Regions from separate parts of the Mesorhizobium sp. BHscii genome, predicted to be linked through region 1. Evidence: riboswitches for the same ligand, from Rfam matches in the RefSeq annotation. Region 1 holds a riboswitch; the other holds the start of a gene.
The links. A riboswitch is a leader RNA that binds a small molecule or an ion and turns the genes downstream of it on or off. The one in region 1 is predicted to bind S-adenosylmethionine.
Positions count from the first base shown of each region.

Region 1 (7,750 bases):
CTCGACGCCAATGGCGGCATCCGTGCGCTTGCCGCCGAGATCGCCGAGGATGCGGCCGCGACCAAGCTGGTCAACGGGCTTGGACTGCGCGTCAATCTCGTGGCCTCGCCCTTTGAGCAGCCGCTCGGTTTTCGCACGCTCGGCGAAATCTGGTCGCGCCAGGCCCGCTGGGCACGCCTGCGTCGCGTCACCTTCCCACTGTTCTTCGCGCCCGAGATCCTGATCGGAGCGGCGCCGCCGCTGGTGCTTGCGTTGGTTGCGGCAGCAGGCGCCGGCTTCAGCCTGTCGGCAACCGCCATCGCTGTGCTGGTAGTCGCCTACCTCCCGGAATGCGCTCTCGCCTCGGCCAAGGGCTGGCACCTGTCGCTGCGCATGATCCCGGCGATGATGGCGCGCGATTGCATCCTGCCGATTGTCTGGGCGCGTGGCTGGCTCAGCGGCGCCGTCGACTGGCGTGGCAACACGATGACGATCCACACCAGCGCCGTTGCGGAATTGGAAGAGACCCCGTCGGGCGCCTGACCGCGCCTGATTTTGACGATTCGAGCGACACCGCCCAGTGCACTATCTGGCGGCTTTCAGGGCCTGCTCGATGTCTTCGAGCAGGTCGTCGGTGTCCTCCAGGCCGACGGACAGCCTGAGCGTGCCTGGCCCGATGCCGAGTTCGGCGCGCGCCTCGTCGCTCAGATTCTTGTGCGTCGTCGTCGCCGGATGGGTGATCAGGCTCTTGGCGTCACCGAGATTGTTAGAGATCAGCACGATATCGAGCGCGTTCTGGAAGGCGAAGGCCGCCTGCTTGCCGCCCTTGACGTCGAGGCAGATCAGCGTCGAGCCGCCCGACATCTGCTTCTTGACGACCGCCGCTTGCGGGTGATCGGCGCGGCCGGGATAGATGACGCGGGCGATTTCCGGCCGCTCGGCGAGGAAGTCCGCGATCCGGCCGGCACTTTCCGTCTGCTGGCGCACACGCAGCGGCAGCGTTTCCAGGCCCTTCAGCAGCGTCCAGGCGTTGAACGGCGACAGACTGGGACCGGTGTGGCGGAAATAATCGTGCAGGTTCTCGTCGATCCATTTCTTGTCCGACAGGATGACGCCGCCGAGGCAGCGCCCCTGGCCGTCGATGTGCTTGGTCGCCGAATAGACGACGATATGGGCGCCGAGCTGCAACGGCTTCTGCTGCAAGGGCGTGGCAAAGACATTGTCGACGATCAGCCGCGCGCCGATCGAATCGGCAAGCGAGGCGACGGCTGCGATGTCGACGACTTCCAGCGTCGGATTGGTCGGGCTTTCAAGGAAGAACAGCTTCGTGTTGGGCCTGACCGCCTTTTCCCAATTGGCGATTTCGGTGCCATCGACCAGCGTCGCCTCGATGCCGTATTTCGGCGCCAGCGTCTCGACCACCCAGCGGCAGGAGCCGAACAGCGCGCGCGCCGCCACGATGTGGTCGCCGGCCTTGGCGCTGCACAGCAACGCCGCTGTGACCGCCGCCATGCCGGATGCGGTGGCGCGGGCATCTTCGGCACCTTCCAGCGCACACATGCGCTTCTCGAACATGTCGACCGTCGGATTGGCATAGCGCGAATAGATAAAGCCCGGTTCCTCGCCCTTGAAGCGGGCTTCCGCCGCCTGCGCCGTATCGTAGACATAGCCTTGCGTGAGATACATCGCCTCGGAGGTTTCGCCGAAGCCGGAACGCAGCGTTCCCGCATGCACGAGTGCGGTCTGAGGCTTCCAGTTGCGCTTGTTGCTCGTCATCACCTTGTTCCAAACACCAAAAATGGCCCAAATACAAAAAAACCGGCCGCGAAAGTCGCAACCGGTCCATACGGCCTTTCGGCCCGACGGTCCTTTAGCGACTTGTTTAACGTGGCTGCAAGCCGACCGGCCAAATCACCACGGGATAACGACCCTTTAAACCCGCACCACGCTTGCGTCAATTGCCGGCATGATTAAGAGGTTTGTACCAGCGGGTTCCGCGGCAGGAACCTGCGACAAAACGAGACCACGCCCGGCCTTCGAGCGGAGCCAGACTTTGCGGCAGACAGGCATTCTTCCCGATCAGGATATTTCCGCGCTGTTCCAGTCGGGCGCGCTGAAATCGCCGCGCGCGCTCGATGCCGACCAGGTCCAGCCGGCCAGCCTCGACCTTAGGCTTGCCGACAAGGCCTGGCGGGTGCGCGCCTCCTTCCTGCCCGGCCCGAACCACAGGGTTGCTGAAAAACTCGACCGCCTGAAGCTGCACGAAATCAATCTCGCTGATGGCGCGGTGCTGGAGACGGGCTGCGTCTATATCGTGCCGCTGCTCGAGAGCCTGGCGCTTCCGGCAAGCGTTTCGGCCTCGGCCAACCCGAAGAGCTCGACCGGACGGCTCGACATCTTCACCCGCGTGATGACCGATCGCGGCCACGAGTTCGACAAGATCGCTGCCGGCTACAACGGCCCGCTCTATCTGGAAGTCAGCCCGCGCACCTTTCCGATCGTCGTCCGTGCCGGCTCGCGGCTGTCGCAGATCAGGTTCCGCACCGGCAATGCGCTTTTGTCGGAAAGCGAGCTGCACGAATTGCATCGTGCCGAGACGCTGGTCGCGACCGAGCCGCCGAACATTTCCGGCGGCGGCATCGCACTGTCGATCGACCTCGATGGCGACAAGGACGGGCTGGTCGGCTACCGCGGCAAGCACCACACCGGCCTGGTCGATGTTGACAAGCGCGCCGCACAGGATGTCGTCGATTTCTGGGAGCCGCTCTACAAGAGCGGCGGCGGCGAATTGGTGCTCGATCCGGATGAATTCTATATCCTCGTCAGCCAGGAGGCGGTGCATGTGCCGCCGCTCTATGCCGCCGAGATGACGCCCTTCGATCCGCTGGTTGGCGAGTTCCGTGTCCACTATGCCGGTTTCTTTGATCCGGGCTTCGGCCATTCGGCGGCCGGCGGCACCGGCAGCAGGGCTGTGCTCGAAGTGCGCAGCCACGAAGTGCCGTTCATCCTCGACCACGGCCAGATCGTCGGACGGCTGGTCTACGAGCACATGCTGAAGCGGCCGCAGGCGCTCTACGGCACAGACCTCGGCTCGAACTATCAGGCACAGGGCCTGAAACTGTCCAAACATTTCCGCGCCGCGCGCTGATCCCCGATCAACCAGACTGTGCTTGCCTGACCTTGCGGGCCGTGCTTGGCTGTGCCCAACCGTCAAGGTGGTTGAACCAAGGGAACAAAGAAATGCAGATTTCAAGATGGATCGCATCGGCAGCAACAGCTGCCATGCTGGTGATGGCTGCCGGGTCCTTGTCGGCGCAAGCACAGGAAAAGTTGAAGATCGCCACCGAAGGCGCCTATCCGCCGTTCAACACCATCACCGCGGATGGCAAGCTCACCGGCTTCGACATCGACATCGCCAATGCGCTTTGCGCTCAGATGAAGGTCGAATGCGAACTTGTCACGCAGGACTGGGACGGCATGATCCCGGCGCTCCAGGCCAGAAAGTTCGACGCCATCATCGCGTCCATGAGCATTACCGAGGAGCGCAAGAAGCAGGTCTCCTTCACCAACAAATATTATACCACGCCGCTTTCGCTGGTGGCGTTGAAGGACAGCGATATTGCCTCGACCGAACCCGCCGCACTTGCCGGCAAGACAGTCGGCGCTCAGGCTTCGACCACCCAGGCCGACTATGCCCAGGATGTCTATAGCAAGGCCGGCGCCGAGGCGAAGCTCTATCCGACCCAGGAGGAGGCGGTCGCCGACCTGATGAACGGTCGTCTCGATGCCGTCCTTTCAGACAAATTCGTGCTGATGGACTGGATGAAGAAGTCGAGCGACGGCTGCTGCAAGATGGTCGGCGACGTCAAGGGCACCGAAACCGAAGCCGGTATCGCCGTGCGCAAGGAAGACAATGCGCTGCGCGAGAAGCTCAACGCCGCGATCGATGCGATCGTCGCAGATGGCACCTACAAGAAGATCCAGGCCAAATATTTCGATTTCGATATTTATTGAGGCTGCCAATCTCCCCCTCAAGGGGGGAGATCACACAATCAAAGCGCCTTCACCGCCACCGTCACCGGTTGCTCGATTTCAAGCGGGTTGCGCAGCGGCAGGCCAAAATCCTTGGCCTCGATCTCGAACACGTCGCCGGCTTCGGTCCTGATGCCGTCGGCGAAGGACAGTGTCGCCGTGCCGAACATGTGCACATGAACGTCGCCCGGCTGGCGGAAGGCCGAATATTTGAAGTGGTGATGTTCGAGATTGGCGATGGTGTGCGACATGTTCGCCTCGCCCGACAGGAACGGCTTTTCCCACAGCAGCTTGCCGTCGCGGAGGATGCGCGAGGTACCCCTAACGTCGGAGGGCAGGTCGCCGATCAGGATCTCCGGCCCGAACGAAGCGTTGCGCAGCTTGGAATGCGCGAGGAAAAGATAGTTCACGCGCTCGGTGATATGGTCGGAAAACTCGTTTGACAGTGTGAAGCCGACGCGGAACGGGGCGCCGTCGTCGCCGATGACATAGATGCCGGCGACTTCCGGCTCCTCGCCGGCATCCTGGGCGAAGGCGGGCGACAGAAGTGCCGCACCGGGCGCCACCGCCATGGTGCCGTTGCCCTTGTAGAACCATTCTGGCTGCACGCCCGTCTGGCCCTTGGCGGGCTTGCCGCCCTCCAGCCCCATGCGGAACATCTTCATGGAATCGGTGAGCTGCTCTTCGCGATCGGCATCGAGTTTCTTGTGCATGGCATCGCGGGTCGCGGCGGAGCCGAGATGCGTCAGCCCGGTGCCGGTGAGATGAAGATGCGCCGGGTCGGGATGGTTGATCGGCGACAACAGCCGCCCCTTCTTGTATGCGGCATCGAGGTCGACCGCTTCACCGAAGCCTTTGCGCTCGATGAGGGCGACAAGTCCGGTGCCGGTGCGCGCGGCCTCCATCGCCAGCGAATAGACGCTGCGGGCGCCATTGATGATCCGGGTCTTGCCGCCGTTGCGGGCAATGACGCGGATGGTCTCTGCCTCGTCGAGGATCTGGGAGATCAGCATGATGTACCCTCTCTCAATTGCCTTTGGCCTGGCTGCCGGGTTGGCAACCTTGACCAGCGCGGCTCGGATGGTATCCGCGCCACTGGTGAACTCTTCGTCCGGATGGCGCTCGCGGGCCCGGTCCCCTTGGGGGACTTCTTTGCGCCGCCCGGCAGCGCCGCGATGTGACCCGTGCCTCCTAAAAGCGCGGCGCGTTTGAAAAGCGGCCCGCTTTAATCCTTGTTTTCATGCATGCCGTTGTCCCAACACGCTGCACACGTTTGGCGACATGCATGAGTCCCCTCGCCCTCAAGCCTTGTTCTTGTTGTAGACGTCGAAGACCACGGCGCCGAGCAGCACCAGGCCTTTGACCACCTGTTGCCAATCGACATTGACGCCCATGATCGACATGCCGTTGTTCATGACGCCCATGATGAAACCGCCCACCACCGCGCCTATAACTTGACCGACGCCGCCCATCGCCGAAGCGCCGCCGATGAACACAGCGGCGATGACGTCGAGCTCGCTGCCGAGGCCGGCCGCCGGCACCGCCTGGCCAAGGCGCGCCGCAATGATCAGCCCGCCGAGCGCCGAGAGCACGCCCATATTGATGAACACCATCAGGGTCAGCCGCTCGGTCTTGATACCCGATAGCTGAGCCGCCTTGGCATTGCCGCCCATTGCGTAGATACGGCGGCCGACCGTCATGCGTTTGGTGACGAAGACGAACAGCGCGATCAGCACGCCCATCACTACGAGAACGATTGGCAGACCTCTGTAGGTGGCGAATTGGTAGACCAGAAAAAGCGCCAGAGCGCTGGTCACCAGGGTCTTGACGACGAACAGCGTGAAGGGTTCGGCTTCGTAGCCATGCCGCTCGCGGCTGCGCCGTGCCCTGAGCCCGAAATAGGCATAGGCGAGCACGGCAACGAGGCCGATCACGATCGTCGTCATGTGCAGCGTCAGCCCGCTGCCGACGATGGTCTTGCCGGCGGCGTTCACGACCGGCGGGATCAGCGTCAACGAGCCGATCACGTCCGGGATGAAGCCGGAACTGAGCGCCTTGAAGCCGGCTGGAAGCGGCCCCACGGAGGACCCGCCACCCAGCAGCGCTTGGCAGATGCCGCGGAAGATCAGCATCCCCGCCAGCGTGACGATGAAGCTCGGTATTCGGTGATAGGCGATCCAGTAGCCTTGTCCCGCGCCGATCGCGCCGCCGATGATCAGGCAGATGATCGACACCACCAGCGGATTGCTGAAAGGGCCGAGAGGCCAGATGACCATCATCATCGCCGCCAGCGCGCCGATGAAACCGGCGACGGACCCGACGCTGAGATCGATATGGCCGGAGACGATCACCAGCAGCATACCCAGCGCCATCACGATGATGAAGCTGTTCTGCTGCACCAGGTTACTCAAGTTCACCGGCTTGAACAGCGTTCCGGACGTCGTGTACTGGAAGAATACCATGATGGCGATAAGCGCCAGGATCAGGCCGTATTCGCGCAGGTTGGTGACCAGCGCCGAGACGGCAACGCGCGGCCCCTGCTGCACATCTTCCGCGACGCCGCTTTTCGGGACGGGAGCGCTTTCGGTGCTCATGATGCTTTTCCTTCTCCGCGAACGATGGCGCGCATAATCTTTTCCTGGCTGGCGTCGCTCGCCGCCATTTCGCCGACGATACGTCCTTCGTTCATGACATAGATGCGGTCGGTGATGCCGAGCAGTTCGGGCATCTCCGACGAGATGACGATGATCGCCTTACCCTCCGAGGCGAGACGCGCGATGATCGTGTAGATTTCATACTTGGCGCCGACGTCGATGCCGCGCGTCGGCTCGTCGAGGATCAGCACCTCCGGATTGGCGAATAGCCACTTCGACAGCACCACCTTCTGTTGATTGCCGCCCGATAGATTGCCGGTCATCTGATAAACGCTGGACGAGCGGATGTTGGTCTTGGCCTTGTAGTCGTTGGCGACGGCGAGCTCGCGCATGTCGTCGATCACGCTATGGCGCGACACACCGGGAAGATTGGCCAGCGTGATGTTGTGCTTGATATGATCGATCAGGTTGAGACCGTAGGTCTTGCGGTCCTCGGTGACGTAAGCGATGCCGTGTTCCACTGCCTTGCTGACAGAGGAGACATCGATGGGCTTGCCCTTGAGCAGCACCTCGCCCGTGATGCGGCGGCCATAGGAGCGGCCGAACAGGCTCATCGCGAATTCGGTGCGTCCGGCGCCCATCAGCCCGGCGATACCCACCACCTCGCCCTTGCGGACGTCGATGTCGATGCCTTTGATCACTTGCCGCTCGGCATGGATCGGGTGATAGACCGACCAGTTCCTCACCTGGAGCACGATCTCACCGATCTCGGGCTCGCGCGACGGATAACGGTCGTCTAGCGAGCGGCCGACCATCGAGGTGATGATGCGGTCTTCCGAAATGTCTTTCTTGGCCAGCGTCTCGATGGTCCGCCCGTCGCGGATGATCGTCACCTTGTCGGCGACCCGGTTGACCTCGTTGAGCTTGTGCGAGATCAGGATCGAGGTGATGCCATGCCGCTTGAATTCCAGCAGCAGGTCGAGCAGCGCCTGGCTGTCCTTTTCGGACAGGCTCGCCGTCGGTTCGTCGAGGATCAGCAGCTGCACTTCCTTGCTGAGCGCCTTGGCGATCTCGACCAGTTGCTGCTTGCCGACACCGATATTGGTGATCAGCGTCTTGGGGTCTTCCTTAAGGCCCACCTTCTT
Region 1 covers NZ_JBSPKW010000004.1:200,410-208,159, reverse strand. Annotated here, with positions in the region: gene ACWTU7_RS08285 (ceramide glucosyltransferase) at 1-522, shown strand, start outside; gene ACWTU7_RS08280 (O-succinylhomoserine sulfhydrylase) at 565-1,755, opposite strand; SAM riboswitch at 1,830-1,907, opposite strand; gene ACWTU7_RS08275 (2'-deoxycytidine 5'-triphosphate deaminase) at 2,033-3,127, shown strand; gene ACWTU7_RS08270 (ABC transporter substrate-binding protein) at 3,220-3,993, shown strand; gene araD1 (AraD1 family protein) at 4,032-5,024, opposite strand; gene mmsB (multiple monosaccharide ABC transporter permease) at 5,313-6,605, opposite strand; gene mmsA (multiple monosaccharide ABC transporter ATP-binding protein) at 6,602-7,750, opposite strand, start outside.

Region 2 (7,750 bases), on a different contig from region 1:
CTGGCCGCTTTTGGGGTCATGCACCAGCACGCCGAAATTGTCGCTGCGGCACATGAACTGTTCGATTTCAACCGGCATAGCATCTCTCCACTAGAGCGGTTCGGCGTTTCACGGAAACGCCGAACTGCTCTATCTCGTTGTTTTTGCGCAATTCCGGACGGAAACCGTTTCACACTTTTCCTGGAATTGCTCTAGAGCGCCGTACGTCCAGTTGGACGCACAAAGAACGCTCTAACACCTTTATCTGCTGCATCGTGCTTTCCGAAATCGAAATCGATTTCGGGCCGATGCAGTAGTCGCGGCAGACATAGGGCGCTTGCCCGCGGATGTCATCCGCCTTTGTTGAACTTGGACAGCATCGAAGATAGCGTGCCGCGCATGCATTCCGATATCGTCGACCTTCGCTCCTTCTATTCGACCACGCTCGGGCGATTGGCCGAACGCTCGATCACCATGGCGTTGTCCTCGATATGGGCTGTTGTGCCCAATGAGCGGCTGGTCGGCCTCGGTTACACCTTGCCGTGGCTGGAGCGGTTCGGAACCGACGCGGAGCGTGTCTTTGCCTTCATGCCGGCAACGCAAGGCGCGGTGGTCTGGCCGGCCACGGGGCCGACCGCAACCGCGCTGGTCTTCGATGAGGAATTGCCGCTGGTCGATGCCTCCATCGACCGCATGCTGCTCGTCCATTCACTCGAACATGCCGAGAACCCGCGCGAGACGCTGAACGAAATCTGGCGGGTGCTGTCGCCCGCCGGCCGCGTCGTCATCGTCGTTCCCAACCGGCGCGGTGTCTGGGCCCGTTTCGAGCATACGCCGTTCGGCAGCGGCCGGCCCTTTTCGCGCGGCCAGCTCACCGAATTGCTGCGCGAAGCAAACTTCACGCCCGCCGCCTGGTCCGACGCCCTGTTCTTCCCGCCATCGCGGCGACGCTTCATGATGCAGTTCCACAATGTGCTGGAGCGCGCCGGCCGCAGGTTCTGGCCGATCTTTTCCGGCGTCATCGTGGTCGAGGCGCAGAAGCGGCTCTATCAGGGCGTGCCGGTCGTCCAGCGCGCATCTCGCCGCGTCTTCGTGCCGGTTTTCTCGCCGCATGGCGCCACAAGGCTCGGCCGGATATCGCCGACCGGGAAGGCGACATTGCCGAGCCGTCGATGACATTTTCGTGATCGGGATCGAGCTTATTCTCACCTATCTGTCGAGGGCGGGTTTGCTACCCGAATGTGTCGACATGTTCACCGGTTTCAGCACCGCTTGCGAATTCAAGGACTTCACCAATGGCTGATCATCCGGATGTAGAGGCCAGCGCCAAGCCGGTTGCCGCGTCGATCGAGGCCAGCAGCTTGCGCGACCAATTGGCGACGATCAAGCTGGCGCTGGGGACATCGCCGATCCGCAAACACCTGCTCTGGGCGTGCGTCGGCATTGTCGCCGTCATTGTGGCAACGTCGATCGGGCAGGTTCTGCTCAATCGCTGGAACGAGCCCTTCTACGACGCGCTGGCTCGGCGCGACATGCAGGGCTTCCTGCACCAGCTTCTGGTCTTTGCCGCCATCGCCGGCGGACTTGTGGTGCTCAATGTCGGCCAGACCTGGCTCGACCAGAGGATCCGGCTGAAGCTGCGTGAGGCGTTGACCCTCGATCTGATCGGTGAATGGATGCGGCCGGCGCGCGCCTTCCGGCTCGCCAACGCCGGCGCCATCGGCGTCAACCCTGACCAGCGCCTGCAGCAAGATGCCGGACATCTCTCCGATCTTTCCACAGGCCTCGGCATAGGGCTGCTGCAGTCGTTGATTTTGCTTGTTTCGTTCGTCGGCGTCTTATGGTCGCTGTCTTCTGGCTTCGTCTTCCATATCGGCGGCTATTCGCTGGCCATTCCGGGCTACATGGTGTGGGCCGCGATCCTCTATGCCGGTACCGCCTCCTGGCTGAGCTGGCTCGTCGGACGGCCGCTCATCCGCTTCAACAGCGACCGCTATACGCGTGAAGCGGAGTTGCGCTCCTCGGTGGTCCGCGTCAACGAGAATGTCGATGCCATCGCGCTTGCGCACGGCGAAGCCGACGCGAGACGACGGCTCGAGCTCGACCTCGGCACGGTACTGGGCGCGATGCGGCGCATCTACAGCGCCCAGATCAATCTTTCCTGGGTGACCGATACCTATGGCTGGATCACTGTCGTCGCGCCGATCCTCGTCGCCTCCCCGGTCTATTTCGCCGGCGATATCAGCTTCGGCGGGCTCATGATGGCTGTCGGCGCCTTCCAACCAGGTGCATGCCTCGTTGCGCTGGTTCATCAACAATATCGGCGGCATCGCCGATTGGCGCGCCACGCTGATGCGCGTCGCCGATTTCCGCATCGCGCTCGTTGAAACGGACGTGCTGCACGACACCGAAGAACGCATCACGATCGGCGAAAACCCGAATGGCAAGCTGACATTCGAGAACCTCGAGGTTGCGTCGCGGGATGGATGTACGAAGCTCGCCAAGCCCCATGTCGAAATCCGCGCGGGCGAGCGCGTCATGATCACTGGAGATCCGCGCGCCGGCAAGACGCTGTTCTTTCGGGCCATTGCCGGTCTGTGGCCGTGGGGAAGCGGGCGGATCGGCATGCCGGCCGGAGAGGTGCCCGCCTTCGTTCCCCGCAAGCCCTATTTCCCGCTCGGCACGCTGCGCGAGGTGCTCAACCACGCCGATGCCGCGGTCAGCGACGCCGAGATCTCGGCGGTGCTTGCCGAGGTCGGTCTTGGGCGTCTGTCGTCCTCGCTCGACCGCTCGGCGCGCTGGGAGCGCGAATTGAGCGATGACGAGCAGCGCCTGCTTGCCTTTGCCCGGCTGGTTTTGCGGCAGCCGAAATGGGTGATCATCGACGAGGCTTTGGACACGTTCGACGGCGCGACGCTGAGTCGGGTGCTGTCGATGCTGGAGGCGCGTCTTGCCGACGCCGCGATCCTCAACCTTGGCCGGAGCCAGCAGAACATTGAATTCTTTCCGCGCTCGTTGGCGATCGTGAAAGACGTCGACCGACCGGCTCTCAAGCCAGTCCGTGTCAGGGCCGGCGCGATCGAACCACCCCCGGCCGTCGCCGCAGCCTACCAAGAGACGTAGCCGGCGATACGCAGCCAAGCTTTATTTCGCCGTGATCGCGGCGAAAGATTGCCGGCATCGTGCGGAAGCTCGCGGCGTTGGACCCATGCTTGACGCGCTTAAAACGCGTCCCCTTGAAGAGATTCATGCGACACGTTTTAAGCCTTTGTTTCTATGCATGTCGTTACCCCAAAACCGCTTCGCACTTTTGGGCGACATGCATTAGCCTGCTTGCCTGCCTTGCCTGCGCCCAGGCAGCACCACTGGCCGCGCCGGCCGATACCATTGCAGTGGACGTCGAACTGGTGCTGGCGGTCGACATTTCGCACTCGATGGACGAAAGGGAATTCGCCCTGCAGCGCGCCGGCTATGTCGAGGCGCTGCGCCACCCCGACTTCATCAATGCGGTGCGTTCGGGTGTGACCGGCCGCATCGCGCTGGCCTATTTCGAATGGGCAGGCACCGTCCGCGACGATGCGGTCATTGCCTGGCAGGTCATCGATAACGCTGAGAGCGCCGACGCATTCGCCGACAAGATCGAGGCGCGCGCGTTCAGGAGCTTTCGCGGCACCTCGATTTCCGGTGCGCTCGGCTTCGGCGCCAAGCTTTTGGATGGAGGCGCTTTCGAGGCGACGCGCAGCGTCATCGACATTTCAGGCGATGGTCCCAACAATACCGGGATGCCCGTTACCACGACACGCGACGCCGCGGTGGCAAAGGGTATCGTCATCAACGGCCTGCCGATCCTGATCAGCCCGTCGCCCAGCTTCAGCCATCTCGACCAATACTATGCCGAGTGCGTTACGGGCGGGCCTGGGGCTTTCGTGCTGCCGGTCTATGCCGCTTCCGAATTCGTGACCGCCATACGCCGCAAACTGATCCTAGAGGTCAGCGGTGTTGCCGGTCCTTGGGCCGATCGTGGACCGATCCGGGTCGATGCGGCAACACCGGTCGACTGTTTGCAAGGCGAGCGCGACCGGCGGTTTTTCTCCGATCCGTATTTTCCGCAACTTAATCGCTAGCTGGTCGATGAATGGCGATCAGTCCTACACCCATGGTCTTCGGACCCGGGCAGGCCGAGCGCCATATTGGCCGAAGAAGCGACGGCCGTTATCGCCTCAGCAGGAACACCGCTTGCTGGCCAAAGAAATTCCAGAACCACCATGGCATCGAGAGGCCGATTTTCTGGCCATTGGCGTCAAGCGCGGTTGCCCTTTCCACCGTTGCGCCGAGCTCCTCGCAGAGATTGACGAAGTCGCGGATGGTGCAGAAATGGATGTTGGGTGTGTCGTACCAGGAATAGGGCAGGTCCTTGGTCACCGGCATCCGCCCTTCGAGGAACAGCGAAAGGCGCACCCGCCAGTGGCCGAAATTGGGGAAGGAGACGATGGCGTGTTTGCCGATCCTGAGCAATTCGTCGAGCACCAGCTTCGGGTTGCGGGTCGCCTGCAAGGTTTGCGACAGGACGACGAAATCGAAACCCTTGTCGGGATAGAATTTGAGGTCCTTGTCGGCGTCGCCCTGGATGACGGACAGGCCGCGCGCCACGCATTCGTTGACGCCGCGCTGCGACAGTTCCATCCCGCGGCCGTCGACCTGCTTCGTCGCCTGCAGCAATTCGAGCAGCAGGCCATCGCCGGAACCGACGTCCAGCACCCGCGACTGCGGCGGGATGAGATCGGCGACGACTTCGAGGTCGACGCGCTGGGCGTGGTTGACACTCATGATCTCGCCTTTTGCCTGGCGCATGATCCTGATCCGAAAAGTCTGCAACTTTTCGGGGTCATGCGCTGATGCCTGGCGCATGATGCCGGTCCGAAAAGTCTGCAACTTTTCGGGGTCATGCGCTGATGCCTGGCGCATGATGCCGGTCCAGAAAGCCTGCAATCTTCAGGGGTCATGCGCTGAGCCCCCTGGCGCGGGCCGCCGAGGCGATGAAGCCGTTGATGGCCGCGAACAGCTCCGGCTCGTCGAGCAGGAAGGCGTCGTGGCCGCGATCGGTCTCGATCTCGACGAAGGACACCGAGGCGCCGGCCGCGTTCAGCGCGTGAACGACCGAGCGGCTCTCCTCGGTCGGGAACAGCCAGTCGCTGGTGAAGGAGACCAGGCAGAAACGGGTCCTGGTGCCGGCAAAGGCGTCGGCCAGTCGGCCGCCATGGTCGGCGGCGAGGTCGAAATAGTCCATTGCCCGGGTCATGTAGAGATAGGAGTTGGCGTCGAAACGGTCGACGAAGGTCATGCCCTGATGGCGCAGATAGCTCTCAATCTGGAAGTCGGCGTCGAAACCGAAGGTGAGCGCTTCACGGTCCTGCAGGTTGCGGCCGAACTTCCGGTGCAGGGCCGCTTCAGACAGGTAGGTGATGTGGGCGGCCATGCGCGCCACGGCCAGTCCCTTTTCCGGGCGCTTGCCCTGCTCGAAATATTTGCCGCCATGCCAGTCCGGATCGGCCATCACCGCTTGCCGGCCGACCTCATGGAAGGCGATGTTCTGCGAGGAATGGCGCGCGCCGGTGGCGATCGGCAGCGCTGAGAAAACGCGCTCCGGATAGCTCGACGCCCATTGCAGTACCTGCATGCCGCCCATCGAGCCGCCGAGCACTGAGAACAGTTTTTCGATGCCGAAATGGTCGACCAGCATCAGCTGCGCCCGCACCATGTCGCGGATGGTGATGATCGGCAGGTCGAGCCCGTAGGGCTTGCCGGTGGCTGGATTGGTCGAGGCGGGGCCGGTCGAGCCGAGACAGCCGCCGATGACGTTTGAGCAGATTACGAAGAAGCGGCTGGTGTCGATGATCTTGCCGGGGCCGATCAGCACTTCCCACCAGCCCGGCTTGCCGGTGACCGGATTGGTGCTGGCGACATGCTGGTCGCCGGTCAGCGCATGGCAGACGAGGATGGCGTTGGAGCGGGCGTCGTTGAGCGTGCCGTAGGTCTTGTAGGCGATCTGGAACGGTGACAGCAGCGTGCCGGCGTCGAGCTTGAGCGGCTTGTCGGCACCGAAACGCAACACCGGGCTCGACGGTTGGTCGGCCTCGTTGTTGGTTCTTTTAGTGCGCAGCGCGACCATCGCATCCTCTTGTATTACCCATCGCGCTTTCCGAAAATCCCGATTCCGATTTTCGGGCGATGCGGTTGTCCGGCCGGCAACGGACAACAAAAACCGGCATTGCCTTCGCAAAGCCGGTTACAGAATGCAAACGGCCCTTTAGCGAGTTGTTTAACGTGGCTGCAAGCCGACCGGCCAAATCACCACGGGATTTCGCCTTTCTTCTAGGACCGCCGCGCCTCGGCGTCAACGGCCAGTCGCTCACCCATAATTGACGCTCTCGACATTCCGGGCCACGGCTTGTATTTCCGCTGCGGCTTCCCGGGCGGAAACGTTCTCGACGGATTTTTGCAATATGAACCAGCCATCGGATCAGGCACGTCCAACGCCCCGCGCGGGGATCATGGACATAGAAGCCTATGTGCCGGGCAAGAGCACGGCGCCGGCCGGCGTTGCCAAGATCCATAAATTGTCGTCGAACGAGAACCCGCTCGGCCCCTCTCCGAAGGCTATAGAGGCCGCGCGCGACGTCGCAGCCAAACTCGACATATATCCCGACGGCACCGCCAGGCGCCTGCGGGAGGCGATCGCCGAGGTGCATGGCCTCAACCCGGCGAACATCGTCTGTTCCAATGGTTCCGACGAGATTCTGGGCCTGCTTGCGCAGATCTATCTCGCGCCCGGCGATGAAGCCGTTATCACCGAACACGGCTTCATGGTCTACAAGATCTACATCCAGTCGGCTGGCGCTGTCCCGGTGTCTGTCAAGGAAACCAATGAGCACGCCGACGTCGATGCGATCCTCGCCGCCGTAACGCCGCGGACCAGAATCATCTTCCTCGCCAATCCGAATAACCCGACCGGCACCTATTTGCCGTTCCAGGAGGTGCGCCGCTTGCATGCCGGCCTGCCTCGAAATGTGCTTCTGGTGCTGGATGGCGCCTATGCCGAATATGTCCGCCGCAACGACTATGAAGCCGGCGTCGAACTGGTGGCTGGCGCGGAAAACGTGGTCATGACCCGCACCTTCTCCAAGCTCGGCCTCGGCGGCGCGCGGATCGGCTGGATGTACGCGCCGATGCATATCATCGACGCGATTAACCGCGTGCGAGGTCCCTTCAACGTCAACGCGACGGCGATCGAGGCCGGCATTGCCGCGATCCGCGACCGCGCCCATGTCGAGCGCAGCGTGGCGCATAACGAGACCTGGCTGCGATGGGTGAGCGAGGAGTTGACCAAGCTCGGACTGCGGGTGACGCCGAGCGTCGGCAATTTCGTGCTCATCCACTTTCCCGAGGACCAAAAGCATTCGGCGGCGGCTGCGGACGACTACCTCTCAGCGCGCGGCTACATATTGCGGCGCGTTTCCGGCTACGGCTTCCCGAATGCACTGCGCATGAGCATCGGCACCGAAGAGGCCAATCGCGGCGTTGTCGCCGCGCTCACGACATTTCTGAAAAGCTGAGACAATGACATCACCGATGTTCGAAAAGATCGCGCTGGTCGGCATCGGCCTGATCGGCTCGTCGCTGGCCCGCATCATCCGCCGCGAAGGTCTTGCCCGCCACGTCGCTATCTCGACACGCAGCGAAACGACGCTGGCACGGGCAAGCGAACTCGGTC
Region 2 covers NZ_JBSPKW010000015.1:84,357-92,106, reverse strand. Annotated here, with positions in the region: gene gloB (hydroxyacylglutathione hydrolase) at 1-78, opposite strand, end outside; gene ACWTU7_RS20745 (class I SAM-dependent methyltransferase) at 379-1,155, shown strand; partial or broken gene ACWTU7_RS20740 (ABC transporter ATP-binding protein/permease) at 1,275-3,102, shown strand; gene ACWTU7_RS20735 (DUF1194 domain-containing protein) at 3,303-4,103, shown strand; gene metW (methionine biosynthesis protein MetW) at 4,192-4,806, opposite strand; gene metX (homoserine O-acetyltransferase MetX) at 4,979-6,148, opposite strand; SAM riboswitch at 6,267-6,344, opposite strand; gene hisC (histidinol-phosphate transaminase) at 6,483-7,592, shown strand; gene ACWTU7_RS20715 (prephenate/arogenate dehydrogenase family protein) at 7,597-7,750, shown strand, end outside.
Region 2: linked by a shared signal. The riboswitch ahead of metX (homoserine O-acetyltransferase MetX) and the one ahead of ACWTU7_RS08280 (O-succinylhomoserine sulfhydrylase) in region 1 are both predicted to bind S-adenosylmethionine.